Regions from separate parts of the Pseudomonas sp. GW823-FHT05G12 genome, predicted to be linked through region 1. Evidence: riboswitches for the same ligand, from Rfam matches in the RefSeq annotation. Region 1 holds a riboswitch; the other holds the start of a gene.
What was found. Region 1 has a riboswitch for cobalamin ahead of cobW (cobalamin biosynthesis protein CobW). Riboswitches for the same ligand answer to the same signal wherever they lie in the genome.

Region 1 (7,336 bases):
CCGGCACCAGTGCTTTGGCCAAAGCTCGCAGCAGGCTGGCATTACCGCCACGGCCGTCGCCACGCTCGACCCGCAACAACGCCAGCAGCGTATCCAGGCGTAGCCGCCCCTCAGGTGACTGACCAAACACGTGCAGGCCATCACGAATTTGCGACTCCTTCAGGTCGCACAGGTAGGTATCCAGGCGCGGCAGCCATAGCGCCGCATCGTCCAGTTGCCCTTCCAGTTGCAATTCACGGTCGATGTGGTTGGCCTTGACCAGCTCGAGGATGTCACGCTGCAACTCGCGGGCACGTCGAGGGTCGAGCAACTGCGCTTCGTAGAACTCGTCGGCCAGTTGTTCCAGGTGGCGCAGCGGGCCATAGGTTTCGGCACGGGTCAGCGGCGGCATCAGGTGGTCAATGATCACCGCCTGGGTGCGGCGCTTGGCCTGGGCACCCTCGCCCGGGTCATTGACGATAAACGGGTAGACGTTCGGCAGCGGACCCAGCAGCGCGTCCGGCCAGCACTGCGCCGACAGCCCGACGCCTTTGCCGGGCAGCCATTCGAGGTTGCCATGCTTGCCGACGTGGATCACCGCATCGGCGGCAAATGCGTGACGCAACCAGAAGTGAAATGCCAGGTAGCCGTGCGGCGGCACCAGGTCAGGGTCGTGATACACCGCGCTGGGGTCCACCTGGTAGCCCCGCGCCGGCTGGATACCGACGAAGGTCAAGCCAAAGCGCAGGCCGGCAACCATCAGCCGGCCGCTGCGGTACATCGGATCCTGTTCGGGCGGCCCCCAGCGTTCCAGCACTGCCTGGCGGTTGGCCTGCGGCAGGCGCTCGAAGGCCACCTGGTAATCGGCTAGGCTCAGGCTCTGGGCACAGGGGCGCTGGTCGAGGTGGTCGAGGTCGTTGGTCACCCCACCGAGCAGCTGGTGGATTAGTTGCGTACCGCTGCCCGGCAACTCGGCCAGCGGATAGCCTTCGGCCTGCAGCGCCTTGAGGATGTTGAGTGCGGCGGCGGGCGTGTCCAGGCCGACGCCATTACCAATGCGGCCATCCCGGGTCGGGTAGTTGGCCAGCACCAATGCCACACGCTTCTGGGCATTGGGCAGGCGGGCCAGCTCGACCCAGCGGCGGGCCAGCTCGGCGACAAAGTCCATGCGCTCGGGGTGGGCGCGGTAGCAGACAACGTCGGACTGGCTGCGCTCGCTGCGCCAGGCCATGTCCTTGAAGCTGACCGGGCGCGTGATGATGCGCCCGTCCAGCTCCGGCAATGCAATGTGCATGGCCAGGTCGCGCGCGCCCAGGCCCTGCTCGCTGGCTTCCCAGCCTGGCTGGTTGTCCTGCGCGCAGATTGCCTGAAGCACCGGGATGTCGCGGCGAAACGGGCGCAGGTTGGGGCGCTCGGGGCTGGACAAGGCGAAACCGGTGGTATTGACCAGCACTTCGGCGCCGACCTCGTCCAGCCAGGCTTCGACCTGTTCCAGGCAGGCGCTTTCCTTGAGGCTGGCCACGGCGATCGGCAACGGGTTCAGGCCGGCAGCCTGCAGGCGCTGGCAGAACACGTCGATGAACGCGGTATTGGCCGCTTGCAGGTGCGAACGGTAGAACAGCAGCGGCGCCACTGGCTGCTCGGGGTGCCAGTGCGGGTACCAGTCCTCGAGTGTCGCGCTGCCCTTGGCGGGGTGATAGACCGCCGTGCGCGGCAAAGGCTGCGGCTCGTCCCAGGCATAGTCGCGGCCCAGCCATTGGCTGGCCAGGCAGTTGAACAGGTTGATGGCGTTGGCCTTGCCGCCCTGGCGCAGGTAATGCCAAAGCCGCTCGGCCTGCTCACCGCGGACGTTGCCCAGGCTGGTCAGCTCCGGGTCCGGGCGGTCATCGCCCGGCACCAGAATCAGCTGGACGCCACGGGCGGCCAGCTCGACCAGTTGTTCGACGCCGTAGCGCCAGTAGCCAACGCCACCGTGCAGCGACACCAGGATGACCTTGGCGTGGCGCAGCACCTGGTCGACATACAGGTCGACCGAGGCATGGTTCTGCACCTGCATCGGGTTGGCCAGGCGCAGGCTGGGAAAGTCTTCGGGCAATTGCTCGGCGGTGTCGGCGAGCAATGCCAGGTGTGAATCGCCGCTGCAGAGAATCACCAGCTCGGCGGGTGTCTGGCCGAGGTCGGCAATGCTGTCATCCGGTACGAAACCACCGGGCTGGGTCCGCAGCAGGTGCATGGGTCAGGCGCCCAGCGCCTGGCGCAGGCGCGCTTCCAGCTGGGCAGCATCGAGGTCCTGGCCGATCAGCACCAGGCGGGTGATGCGCGGCTCGTCGGCGCGCCAGGCGCGGTCGAAGTGCTTGTCGAAACGGGTGCCCACGCCTTGTACCAGCAGGCGCATCGGCTTGCCCGGGATGGCGGCGAAGCCTTTGGCGCGCAGGATACCGAACTCCACCACCAACTGGGTCAATGCATCGAGCAGCAGGCTTTCGTCGGCTTCAGGCAGGTCGATGGAGATGGAGTCGAAGGCGTCGTGGTCATGATCGTCATGATCGTCGCCATCGTGGTGCGAATCGTGGTGGGTTCGGCGGCCATCGATATGCGCCTCGGACTCGGCACCCACGCCCAGCAGCACCTCCAGTGGCAGCTTGCCGCTGCTGGCCTCGATCACTTTCACCGCCGGCGGCAGTTCTTCGGCCACCTCGGCACGCACCTTGGCCAGGCCTTCGGCGTCGATCAGGTCGGCCTTGTTCAACACCACCAGGTCGGCGCTGGCCAGTTGGTCAGCGAACAGCTCGTGCAGGGGCGATTCATGGTCCAGGTTAGGGTCGAGCTTGCGCTGGGCATCGACCTGGTCCGGGTAGGCGGCAAAGGTACCAGCGGCCACGGCCGGGCTGTCGACCACGGTGATGACCGCATCGACGGTGCAGGCGTTGCGGATTTCCGGCCACTGGAACGCTTGTACCAATGGCTTGGGCAGGGCCAGCCCGCTGGTTTCGATGAGGATGTGGTCGAGGTCGCCACGGCGGGCTACCAGCTCGCGCATCACCGGGAAGAATTCTTCCTGCACGGTGCAGCACAGGCAGCCGTTGGCCAGCTCGTAGACGCGGCCGCTGGCTTCTTCCTCGGTGCAACCGATGCTGCACTGCTTGAGGATTTCACCATCGATGCCCAGTTCGCCGAATTCGTTGACGATGACCGCAATGCGGCGCCCCTGGGCGTTGTCGAGCATGTGGCGCAGCAAGGTGGTCTTGCCCGATCCGAGGAAGCCGGTGACGATGGTGACGGGGAGCTTGGCCAGTGTTTTCATGTCGCATTGCCCTTGGCAGTGTGGCGCGGGCATGCAGGACGACAGCCGCAGGCCAGGCCGGCCGGGCTTGTTCGCCACCGGATCACCCCGCCCGGTTGAAAGTCGAAAACGTGACGAGGCAGGTCTCCTGGCTTGCACCGTTCCATGTCCCCGTTCAGTCGAACAGCGGGCTGGCGGGATGACGCCTTCCCGCGCGCTGGCGCAGTGGCTGTGTCGATCCGTTGTCGGTGCTTACAGTTGCGGGGGCAGCCGCGGCTTGTACCGCGTTCCCGTCTTAGCTTCGGCAAGGCCGAAGAACCTCGAAGTGGCAAGGCTACGCAGTGGCTGGCGGGTGGTCAACCATTGCTGCGGGGCCGGTCGACAACGCTGGGCGCAAGTGCGCTACAGTGGCGCCTTATCCACGGTCAAGGACGCACCATGCCCTTCGCCCCCGCCATACCTGTACTGCGCATATTCTCGATCGACAAGGCCAAGGAGTTCTACCTCGATTTCCTGGGTTTCAGCCTGGACTGGGAGCACCGCTTCAGCCCGGACTTGCCGTTGTACATGCAGATCCACCGTGATGGCCTGATCCTGCACCTTTCAGAGCACCATGGCGATGCCTGCCCTGGCTCGACCGTGTTCGCCCGCCTCGACGACCTGCACGCGCTGGAGCGTGAATTGCAGGGTAAACAGTACGGTTTCGCCCGGCCCGAGGCCGAGCGCCTGGATTGGGGCCTGCAGATGCAGGTGTGGGACCCGTTCGGCAACCGCCTGCGCTTTTGCCAGCAGATCGATGACGAGGCCAACCCGTGAAGGCATTGGGCAAACGCGAAATGGGTCGCCTGGAGCGGGAGTTGGTCGCGTGCCTGACCGATGCCTGCGAAACCGCCAAGGCGGAGATTGTCGGCTTCTGTTGGCTAACCCATCGCCTCAACCCGGAGGACTTTCCGAGCAGCCTGCGTATTACCTGGGTATTCGAGCAAGAGGCCGACAAGGCAGCGGCCGTGGTCGGTGATGCGAAGGCGCGCATGCTGGCACTTACCGCTCTGGCGCTGGAGCAAGCCGGCATTCAGCTGGACCATCCGGCCTGGCATGTGCGATTCGACAGTGAAGAAGCCTGCGCGCACGGCCACGGCGCAGACTGGGCCAAGCGCTTGCAGACGCAGCGCTGAGCCCCAACCGGCAGCCGGTGCTTTACCCGGCCCCAGACGGTCCGTTAGGCTACGCATTCTCTAAATGACGAGGTGTTCGTCCAATGCGCCATTGATGCCGCCGTCCTTTCGACGGCCAGTCTTCAGCCTCCGGTTCGTTCCGGAGATGTCGCGGCATTTGTGGAGTTGTGCATGACGAACACGTCGATTCTGACGCTGGACAGCGTCTCCTTGGCCTTGCCTGATGGCAGGCCGCTGTTTAGCAACCTCAACGAAACCTTCGACCAACGCCGCACCGGCCTGGTCGGGCGCAATGGCGTGGGCAAAAGCCTGCTAGGGCAGATTCTTGCCGGCCGGCGTGAACCGAGCAGCGGCCATTGTCGGCGCCTCGGGCCTGTCCATTTGCTGGACCAGCAAGTCATCGAGCGCAGCACCACACTGGCCGACCTGGCCCAAGTGGGGCCGGTGATTGCGGCGCTGGAGCGCATCGAGCAAGGCAGCATCAAGCCCCAGGATTTCGACACCGTTGGCGAGCGCTGGGATATGCGCGAGCAATTGCAGCTACAGCTTCAGGGCAATGGCCTGGGTCAACTCGACTGGCGCCAGCCCGCACGAACCCTGAGCGGTGGCCAAGCCATGCGCGTGGCATTGATTGGCGCGTGGCTCAGCGATGCCGATTACCTGATCCTCGACGAGCCAAGCAATCACCTGGACAGCAACGCCCGAGCCCAGCTGCTGAGCATGATCGAAGCCTGGGACCGTGGCTTGCTGGTGATCAGCCACGACCGCAGCCTACTGGCGCACATGGCACGCATTGTCGAACTATCCAGCCTGGGCTTGCAGGCCTATGGTGGCAACTACAGCCTCTATAGTGCGCAAAAAGCCAACCAGACGGCGCAGGCCCAGCAGCAACTTGCCCGGCTGAAGCAGCAGCAGCAACGCCAGGCCCGTGAACTGCAGCGCCAACGCGAAGACCTGGAGCGCCATCAAGCCCGAGCCGGGCGCCAAGCCAAGCACGCCAACCAGGCCAAGATTCTGGTCGACCGCAAGCAGGAGCGCAGCCAGGCCACTGCTGGCAAGCAGCGCCGCGACCATCGCGAAGCTCGGCAAACGCTAGTGGGCAAAGTACGTGACGCCGCCCGCGAGGTGGAGCAAGACAGCGCTATTACCTTGCAAGCGCCCACACCTCAGCGTCATCCGGGCCGTGAAGTGTTGGCCTTGCAGGCACTTTGCTTGCCGCATGGCACCCGCAAAGCGCTTGACCTGCGCTTGTGCCTGGGCCAACGCGTAGGGCTGATCGGCGCCAATGGCAGTGGCAAGTCCACCCTGCTCAGGCTGCTGAATGGGGAATTGCCGGCATCGCCCGACAATGTGCGCCTCATTGGTGAGACCGCCCTGCTCGACCAGCACTGCAGCACACTGGCAGGCAACCGTAGCGTGCTCGAACACCTACGCCAAGCCAACCCGACGCTGGCCCAGGGGAAATTGCGCAGCCGCCTGGCGCAACTGGGCCTGGATGCGGCCCGTATCGAACTGCCCAGTGGCCTACTTAGCGGCGGCGAGCGTATGAAGGCGGCGCTGGCCGCCGTGCTGTACCGTGAACGGCCGCTCGACCTGTTGCTGCTTGACGAACCCGGCAACCACCTGGACCTGCCATCGCTGACAGCACTGGAACGCATGCTTGGGCAGTTTCGCGGGGCGCTGATAGTGGCGTCCCATGATGTGGTATTGCTGGAAAACCTGGCGCTGGATGAGTACTTGCTGTTGTAGAAACCGAAAAAAAAGCATCGCAGCCTATCAATTCGTGACTGGCCGTTCCCGATCCGCCAAGGATGTATTAAGGTGGCATGGTGCGCATATAACAGCAGCCCGAGCGATCGGGCACTTGCAAGACAATGAGGGTGTCATGAGCAACGAAAGCATTAATTGGGACAAGCTGGGTTTCGACTACATCAAGACCGACAAACGCTACCTGTCCGTATGGCGCAATGGCGAGTGGGACAAGGGCACCCTGACCGAAGACAACGTACTGCACATCAGTGAAGGCTCCACGGCCCTGCACTACGGCCAGCAGTGCTTCGAAGGCCTGAAGGCCTACCGTTGCAAGGACGGCTCGATCAACCTGTTCCGCCCGGACCAGAACGCGGCCCGCATGCAGCGCAGCTGCGCACGCCTGCTGATGCCGCACGTGCCGACCGATGTGTTCATCGAAGCGTGCAAGCAAGTGGTCAAGGCCAACGAAAAGTTCGTGCCACCACACGGCAAAGGCGCCCTGTACCTGCGCCCGTTCGTGATCGGCACCGGCGACAACATTGGCGTGCGCACCGCCCCCGAGTTCATCTTCTCGGTGTTCGCCATCCCGGTTGGTTCGTACTTCAAGGGCGGCATGAAGCCGCACAACTTCCAGATTTCCAGCTTCGACCGTGCTGCCCCACAGGGCACCGGCGCGGCCAAGGTCGGTGGCAACTACGCTGCCAGCCTGCAGCCGGGCGCTGAAGCGAAGAAGGCCAACTTCGCCGACGCCATCTACCTCGACCCGCTGACCCACACCAAGATCGAGGAAGTCGGTTCGGCCAACTTCTTCGGCATCACCGCCAACAACGAGTTCGTCACCCCGAAATCGGCCTCGGTACTGCCAGGCATCACCCGCCTCTCGCTGATGGAACTGGCGCAATCGCGTCTGGGCCTGACCGTGATCGAAGGCGATGTCGAGATCAGCAAGCTGGACCGCTTCGTCGAAGCCGGTGCCTGCGGCACCGCAGCCGTGATCACCCCGATCGGCGGCATCGAGTACAACGGCAAGCTGCACGTGTTCCACGACCTGGAAAAGGTCGGCCCGGTTACCCAGAAGCTCTACAACGAGCTGACCGGTATCCAGAGCGGCGATGTAGAGGCACCGGCAGGCTGGATCGTCAAGGTC
Region 2 (7,336 bases), 1.3 Mb from region 1:
CTGGCCGCTGAACGCCGACTGCACATACTCGCGATCGAACAGGTTGTTCAACTGCAACCCCAACTTCACATCCGGCAACACCTGCCAGGCGATGTTGGCATCGACCACGGTGTACCCGGGGGCGCTCTGGGTATTGGCGGTATCGGCATAGCGCTCATCCACATAGCGCGCCCCAATGCCGGCCTCCACCTGCTGGCCGAAGCCTTTGCTCAACCAAAGGTTGGCGGTACGCCGTGGCACGTTGGCCGGCCGGTTGCCTGCCCGGTCCTGCGGCATGCCGCCGACCATTTCGTCGAAGTCGTCGTACTTGGCGCGTACCAGCGATGCGTTGGCCGATACCTGCCACTGATGGGCCAGGGCCAGCTCCAGCGTCGCTTCCAGGCCATCGGAGGTCTGCTGCCCGGCTTGTTGCTTCTCGTGCGTGATCGGGTCGTCCACCAGCAGCTTTTTCTTGACGATGTGGTAGGCGGCAAGCGTCCATTCGCCACGTCCCTGCCAAAAGCGCTGCTTGAGGCCTGCCTCGGTCTGCTTCGCCTCGGTCAGGTCATAGTTCATCTGCGCGGGGCTGAGGCTGATGAGGTTGTTGACCCCGTCCTCGCTGGTCGAGTACTGGCCGTACAACGACAGGTCGTCGTTGAGTGCGTACACCAGCCCGACGCGCCAGTTGCCCCCTTGCAGGCTGCGATCGCTGCGGCTGTCGTTGGTCAGGTTGTCGCGGTCGATGTGGTTCTGGTCGCGACGCACACCGGTAACCAAAGACAGGCGGTCGCTCAATTGCAGGCGGTTTTCGGCAAACAGGGCAAAGGTATGGGTGGTCGAGAGCGTTTGCGGCCGCAACGGCGAGGCGCTATGAAACCAGCCTGGCTGTGGCTGCCACGGGTCGATGTAGTCGCCGCCCACATCGTTGTAGGGTGAATTGCTGTCGACGTTGAATCGCACCTTGTTGTACTCGGCACCGAGTACGGTCTTGCTGGCCAGGCCGAACAGGCTGTGGTCGAAGGTGAAGGTCTGGCGGTCACCGAACTGTTCCTGGTTGTGCTTGATCTCCAGGTAGCTGCCGCGCAGCAGCTGCTCACGCCCGGTGTCCCAGCTGTAGTCCTCGGCGTTGCGCCAGTGGCGGCGGCTTTTGATGTAGTACAGCTGGTTGCTGGCGCTGAGCTGGTCGTTCAGCGCCCAGTCGGTCGTGAGCCGGGTCCATTCATCAACGTACTGCTGCACGTCGTTCTGCACGTTGTAGTTCTTCTTGCGCAGGCTGCTGCGGTAGTGGCCGTCGATCAGCGGGGTACCGTAGTAGTTGGCAGGTTGTGCATCGCCGCGGTCATGGGCCAGCGTGAAGCTGAGGTCATCACTGGCATCGAAACGCAGCGCGGCGCTCAGGGCCAGGCTACGTGAAGTGGTGCGGTCGACCCAGCCATTGCCGGCCTGTTGGTTCAGCGTCAGGCGGTAGCTCAGGCGCTCGCTGAGGCTGCCGCCGCTGTCCAGGCCGAGCTGCTGTCGGTCCCACGAGCCGTAACCCAGGCGCAGGTGGTTGCGCACCTCGCCGGCAAAAGGTTTTTTCGGGATCACGTTGATCACTGCGCCGGTGGCGCCTTCGCCATGCAGTACCGAGGCCGGGCCGCGAATCACTTCGATGCGTTCGACCATCCACGGGTCGACCGGGAAGGTCTGGGTGCCGGCACCGGTGTACAGGCGCGCGCCGTCGAACAGGGTCATCACCGAGCTGTGGCCGGCAAAGCCGCGGGCAGACAGGCCAGTACCGCCGTCCCCCGGGGAGCCGACGAAGGTGATGCCCGGCGAGCGGGTCACTGCATCCTGCACCGTGATGTTGTTGCGCTGCTGAATCTGCCGTTCGCTGATGCTGCTGGTGCTGGCCGGTGTTTCCAGGGCGCTGAGGCCAAGGCGCGAGCCGGCCTGGGTCGGCGTGGCCAGGTCGATGGCGCGGCTGTCCTGGGTGTCGGTGATGGCCGTGGAAGGCAGGGCCAGAGGTTGCGGGTCGCGGTCATCAGCCAGCGCCGGCAGGGCGACGGCCAGGCAGGCCGCCAGGGGGTGAAGCTTGAACATACGGGACATGTCGTTCCACTGCTGCAGGAATGAATGGATCCCGGTGGAAAACACGCAAAGGCGAACCATGCAGGCAGGCGCGCGCACGGATTCCGGCCTGCGCCCGCCCACCGCGGGTTGCCAAGTGAAGCTCCAGGCCGGTCTCCGGGCTTGCGAGGGGCATGAAACCTTCACCTTCCCATGCTTGAGCACAGTGGTATCTCGAAGGGTTCGCTCGCTTACCGTTGCGGGGGCAGCACCGGACTTGTCGTGGGCAACACGACGCACCGGTTTCCCGTTTCACCCTGCGCGCGGCGGCGCAGGGCACCTGAAACTGGCGCGCATCTGACCACTGAAATGCTGGGGCGTCAAATGTTGGCGTGCTGTGAATGCTGAGAAAAAACAACAGGTTGTGCGTTCTTGGGGTGCCGATACCCCTTTGGCAAGAACATCAGGCCCCAGCGTGATGAGCTTGCCGGGAAGGCAGGCTTGCCTGAGATGGCTAGCGCCCGCGGCGCCGCGATACCCGTGCCTCGATGTTCTTGCGCCCGATCAGCAGGGGTGGCTTTTCCACCACCGGCTCATCCGCCAGCCACTTGTACATCACCAGGCAGTCCACCAGCCCCAGGCGGGCATGACGGTAGGCCTTGGGCAAACGGCCGACTGTTTCAAAGCCCAGCTTGTGCCATAGCGCCACGGCCACTTCGTTGCTAGCTACCACCGAGTTGAACTGCAATGCCAGAAAGCCTTCCTGGCGCGCCAGCTTTTGCGAGTGTTCGCACATCAAGCGCGCTACGCCCCGGCCGCGCGCCTGTTCGCAGACCATGTAGCCGCAATTGCCCACATGCGCACCAGGCCCGGCAGCATTGGGCTTGAGGTAATACGAACCCAGTAGCTCGCCATCTTCTTCGGCCAGCAGCGTGTGCAAGGGCAGCTCCAGCCACAGCTGGCGCGCCTGTTCGAAGCTCAGGGCCGGGTCGAAAGCGTAGGTTTCACGGGCTTGGACAATGGCCTGGAAGGTGGGCCAGAAACGATCGAAATCGTCCGGCGTCATGGGGCGAATGTGGATCATGCGGGTTCCTGCGCGGGGTGAGCCGCTCAGTCTGGGTGGCGCGGCGCCGTCGCGCAAGGGCGGCGACGCCGTTTGTGCTCAACCGTTGGCCTTGCCCACCGCGTCCATTGCACGGGCGGAGTACACCAGCGCGGCACCGGCGTTCATGGCCACGGCCACGCCGAGGGCCTCGGCAATTTCCTCGCGGCTGGCACCCGCTTTGACGGCCTGCTGCGAATGCACGGCGATACAGCCGTCGCAGCGGGTGGTCACAGCCACGGCCAAGGAAATCAGCTCGCGGGTCTTGGCATCCAGGTGGTTGGTCTTGGCGCCTGCACCGCTGGCGGTCATGTAGCCGGCTACGGTGTCGGGTGAGAGTTGCTTGAGATCGCCGATGCCGGCCATCAACTGCTTACGGTAGGCGTCCCAGTCCATCATGCTCATCGTCTTCACCTTGGGGTGGTTGCGAGTGGAGCTTTCAGGCTAGTCGAAACGTGGCACGTGCGAGGCGGTACTTTGGTGGGTAAACGCAGGCCACTCGTACAGTGGCCTGCGTTGCGCCTTCAGATGTAGATGAACACCAGCACCAACGCCGCGACCACTGCCCATTTTTCCAGGTAGTAGCGCATGCGGTTGCGCTTCTTCAGCGCCTTGCCACGCTCGCGGATCTTGTAGATGCGGGTGAACAGGCGGTTGATGCCACCGGTCTTGTCGCTGGCGTCGTTGGGCGCAGCGGCAGCGGCCATCACGTTGCGGCTGAACCAGCGGTTGAACGCGGTTGCCCAGCGGTACTTGAGCGGGCGTTCGACGTCGCAGAACAGGATGATGCGGTTGTGCTCGGTGGTGTTGGCTGCATAGTGGATGTAGGTTTCGTCGAAGATCACCCCCTCACCATCGCGCCAGGCGTATTTCTCGCCGTCCACGTCGATGTAGCAGCCGTCGTCATTCGGCGTGTCCAGGCCCAGGTGGTAGCGGTACGAACCGGCATACGGGTCACGGTGGCGCACCAGCTTGGCTCCCGGAGGCAGGGTGGCGAACATGGCGGCCTTGACCGTGCCGATGCCTTGCAGCAGCTCGGTCGTGCGTGGGCAAAGGGCCATTGCCGACGGGTGGCTTTCGCCATACCACTTCAGGTAAAAGCGCTTCCAGCCGGTCTTGAAGAACGAGTTGAAACCGACGTCATCGTAATTGTCGGATTTCTTGATTTCGCCTACGTGCAGCAACTGGCGGCCTTCCTCACGGATCTCCTGCCAGTGGTCCTGCAGCGGTTTCAGTTCCGGAAAGGCCTCGACCGGCAGGTAGGGCTTGGCCGGGTGTTTGGAGAACAGGTACAGGAAGCTGTTGATCGGGGCCAGGAAGCTGGAGTGGTCGCCCAGCTGGCGAGTCAGCTTGTGGCGAACCCGACCGCGCAAGTGAACATAGGCGATCGAGAGGGCGAAGATAAGTACGAGTGCAATTTTCATGGACGTTTACTTGTCGAAAAATGGCCATGCGCCATGGCATGAGCCCGCCAGCATAAACAATCATGGGGGCAGTTTGTACTTATTGTTATGAAACTGCGGGGCGACATTGGTGTAATACCTACCGTCTTGCGCAAACGTTTCATGTCAGGGAGTTTGTATGGTTCAGGATATACGTCCCAGCGGTAGCCCGTTCAAGCGGCTGTTCTTCGCCTTGCCGGTCAGCGACGCCCAGCGCCGTGACCTGGCCCAGTGGCGGCGCGGGCTGAACCTGCGCAGCGGCAAGCCGGTGCCGACGGCCAACTTCCACGTCACGCTGCTGTTCCTCGGTGATGTAGATACCGCCCAGGTGCCTGCGATCTGTGCGGCAGTCGATCAACTGGCGCTGCCGGCCAGGGCACCGCGGCTTCTGCTTGACCGCTTGCAGGTGTGGCAGCGGGCCGGCGCGCTGGTGCTGGAGCCACAGCAGACACCGCCAGCCCTGTTGCAACTGGTGTACGGCTTGCAGCAGGCACTGCTGCCGTTGGGGGTGGAGGCGGCCAACCGTGAGTATCGGCCACACTTGACCCTGTCCAGGGATTACCGCGGGCAACCACCCGAGGCCAGCAGCGCGCCGGAGTTCTACCTCAGCGCGCGCCACTTCACGCTTTACGAGTCACGCAAGGGCGCTTACCGGCCCTTGGCGCAGTGGCCGCTGGCAGGCTGACCCGGGGTCAGAGTTGCGGAGTGTATTTCACCGTCAGCATGAAGTTGCGTGGCTCGCCATAGTTGTTGCTGCCATTGAGCTGGTTGAAGCCTGCAACCCAGTACTTCTTGTCGAACAGGTTGTTGGCGTTGACGGCAAGGTTCACTTCGGGGGTTAGCTGGTACGCCAGGCGTGCGCTCCACACGGTATAGCCAGGCACGGTATAGGTACGCTCGTAGCCGAGGGTGTGGCTCTGGGTGGTGAAGCCCAGGCCGGTGCTCCAGCGCTGGCCGTCCAGTGGCAGGGTGTAATCGGCCCATGCACGTAGCATGTGCTTGGGTGTCCACTGGCTGAAGGTGCGGCCTTTCTCGTCAGGGTCATCGAGGAACTTGGTGGTGTTGTAGGTGTAGCCTGCGAACAGCTGCAGGCCACTCAGCACTTCGCCGCTGATTTCGGCTTCAACGCCTTGGCTGCGCACCTTGCCCGCTGCGGTGGAGCAGTACCAGTCATCGCAGGCGAAGCCCGAGGCTACGTCGGTGACGGCGCGATTTTCCTGGTCGTAGCGAAACAGTGCGATCGAGGCGTTGACCCGGCCGTCGAGGAGTTCGCCCTTCAAGCCCGTTTCGTAGTTGCTGCCGATCACCGGTTTGAGCGGCGTATTGCCCACGGCGCGTTCGGTTTGCGGTACAAACACGTCGGTGTAGCTAGCGTACCAGGCCCATTCGCGGGTCAGGTCATAGACAAAGCCGGCATAAGGGGTGACTTGGCCCGTTTCGGTCATACGGCTGGTGGGGTAGCGGGTACCGGAGTCGGTCAGGCTCTCGAAGTCGATCGAATCCCAGCTGTAGTCGAACCAGCTGACACGCGTGCCGAGGATCAAGGTCAGATCCTGGGTAGGCTTGATGCGCCAGGCGCCATACAGGCCCTTCTGGCGGATGTCGTAGCTGGCCCTGTTGGAGCGTGCAGCTTCGCCATCGAATACGCTGTCGCGGCTGGGCTCCGGGCGGTCATGGTCGATATCGAAGATGTTGCCGCCGGCGTCGAAGTTGCGCCAATAGGCGTCATCCGAGGTCAGTTTGGAGTAGTTGCCTCCCACGGTGATTTCGTGGGCCAGGGGACCGGTGTTGAAGTGGCCCACCACGTTCATGTCCAGGCCCAGCTTGGTCGAGTGAAAATCGGTGAGCCAGTCGGCGTAGGTGATGCCGCTGCCGTCAGGCGCAACGCCCTGGCGGGTGCTCTGCACGCGCTGGTGGGTGGATGTGTTGGTTTCATCCATGCGTACGGCTGCGGCCTTGAAGGTCCAGTCATCGTTGAAGCGGTGCTCAAGGTCCAGGTAGTACGTGGTGACGTCGGTTTCTGCGCGGCTCCAGCGGGCGCCGGTGTAAGTCGAACGCGGCAGGTCGACCGGTTTGCCACTGGCGTAGCGTGGGAGGCCGCGCAGCATCGGCCGGGACTGCTGACGGTTGTAGCTTATGCCGCCGCCCACTGTCGTCGCATCGGTCAGGTCGATGTCCAGCGCACCGTACAGCGAATGGTTTTTGCTCCAGACATAGTCGATGAAGCTGTCGCTTTGGTCCTCGTCAGCGACAAGCCGCCCGCGCACACGGCCGTCGATCGTCAGCGGGCCGCCGGCATCCAGCTGCAGGCCATAGTGGTCCCAGGAGCCAGCTTTGCCTGTCAGCGTAACGGCCGGCGCCGTTTGGCCACGCTTGCGCACCAGGTTGATTGCGCCACCTGGGCTGCCGGTGCCTTGCAACAGGCCCGAAGCACCGCGCAGCACTTCCACCCGGTCGAAGAACACCAGGTCCTGGGTTGCCCAGTTGCCCAGCGAATAGTTGTTTCGCGGAATCGGCACACCGTCGTACTGCCAGTCATCAATCTGAAAGCCACGCGAGGTCACGACCACGCCAGGGCCAATGCCCTGCGCGCCGACAATGCCTGTGGTGTGGTTAAGCGCGTCCTGCAAGTCGGTGATGCCCTGGTCATCCAGTTGCTTGCGCGTGATGACGGTGACCGACTGGGGAATCTCCTTGAGGGTGTGCGTGCCTTTGCCCAGGGTCACCGCGCGGGCGGCATACGACCCGGTGCCTTCGCTGGTTG

Region 2: it holds a riboswitch for cobalamin, as region 1 does, so the genes downstream of both, AC3RCM_RS17720 (TonB-dependent receptor) here and cobW (cobalamin biosynthesis protein CobW) in region 1, are expected to answer to the same signal.

Annotation. Positions count from the first base shown of each region.
Region 1 covers NZ_CM179501.1:2,609,709-2,617,044, reverse strand. The annotation lists gene cobN (cobaltochelatase subunit CobN) at 1-2,212, opposite strand, end outside; gene cobW (cobalamin biosynthesis protein CobW) at 2,216-3,283, opposite strand; cobalamin riboswitch at 3,384-3,600, opposite strand; gene AC3RCM_RS11870 (glyoxalase superfamily protein) at 3,701-4,078, shown strand; gene AC3RCM_RS11865 (hypothetical protein) at 4,075-4,437, shown strand; gene AC3RCM_RS11860 (ATP-binding cassette domain-containing protein) at 4,609-6,186, shown strand; gene AC3RCM_RS11855 (branched-chain amino acid aminotransferase) at 6,323-7,336, shown strand, end outside.
Region 2 covers NZ_CM179501.1:3,864,624-3,871,959, reverse strand. The annotation lists gene AC3RCM_RS17720 (TonB-dependent receptor) at 1-2,070, opposite strand, end outside; cobalamin riboswitch at 2,180-2,387, opposite strand; gene AC3RCM_RS17715 (GNAT family N-acetyltransferase) at 2,543-3,112, opposite strand; gene AC3RCM_RS17710 (carboxymuconolactone decarboxylase family protein) at 3,191-3,535, opposite strand; gene lpxO (lipid A hydroxylase LpxO) at 3,655-4,554, opposite strand; gene thpR (RNA 2',3'-cyclic phosphodiesterase) at 4,712-5,257, shown strand; gene AC3RCM_RS17695 (TonB-dependent siderophore receptor) at 5,265-7,336, opposite strand, start outside.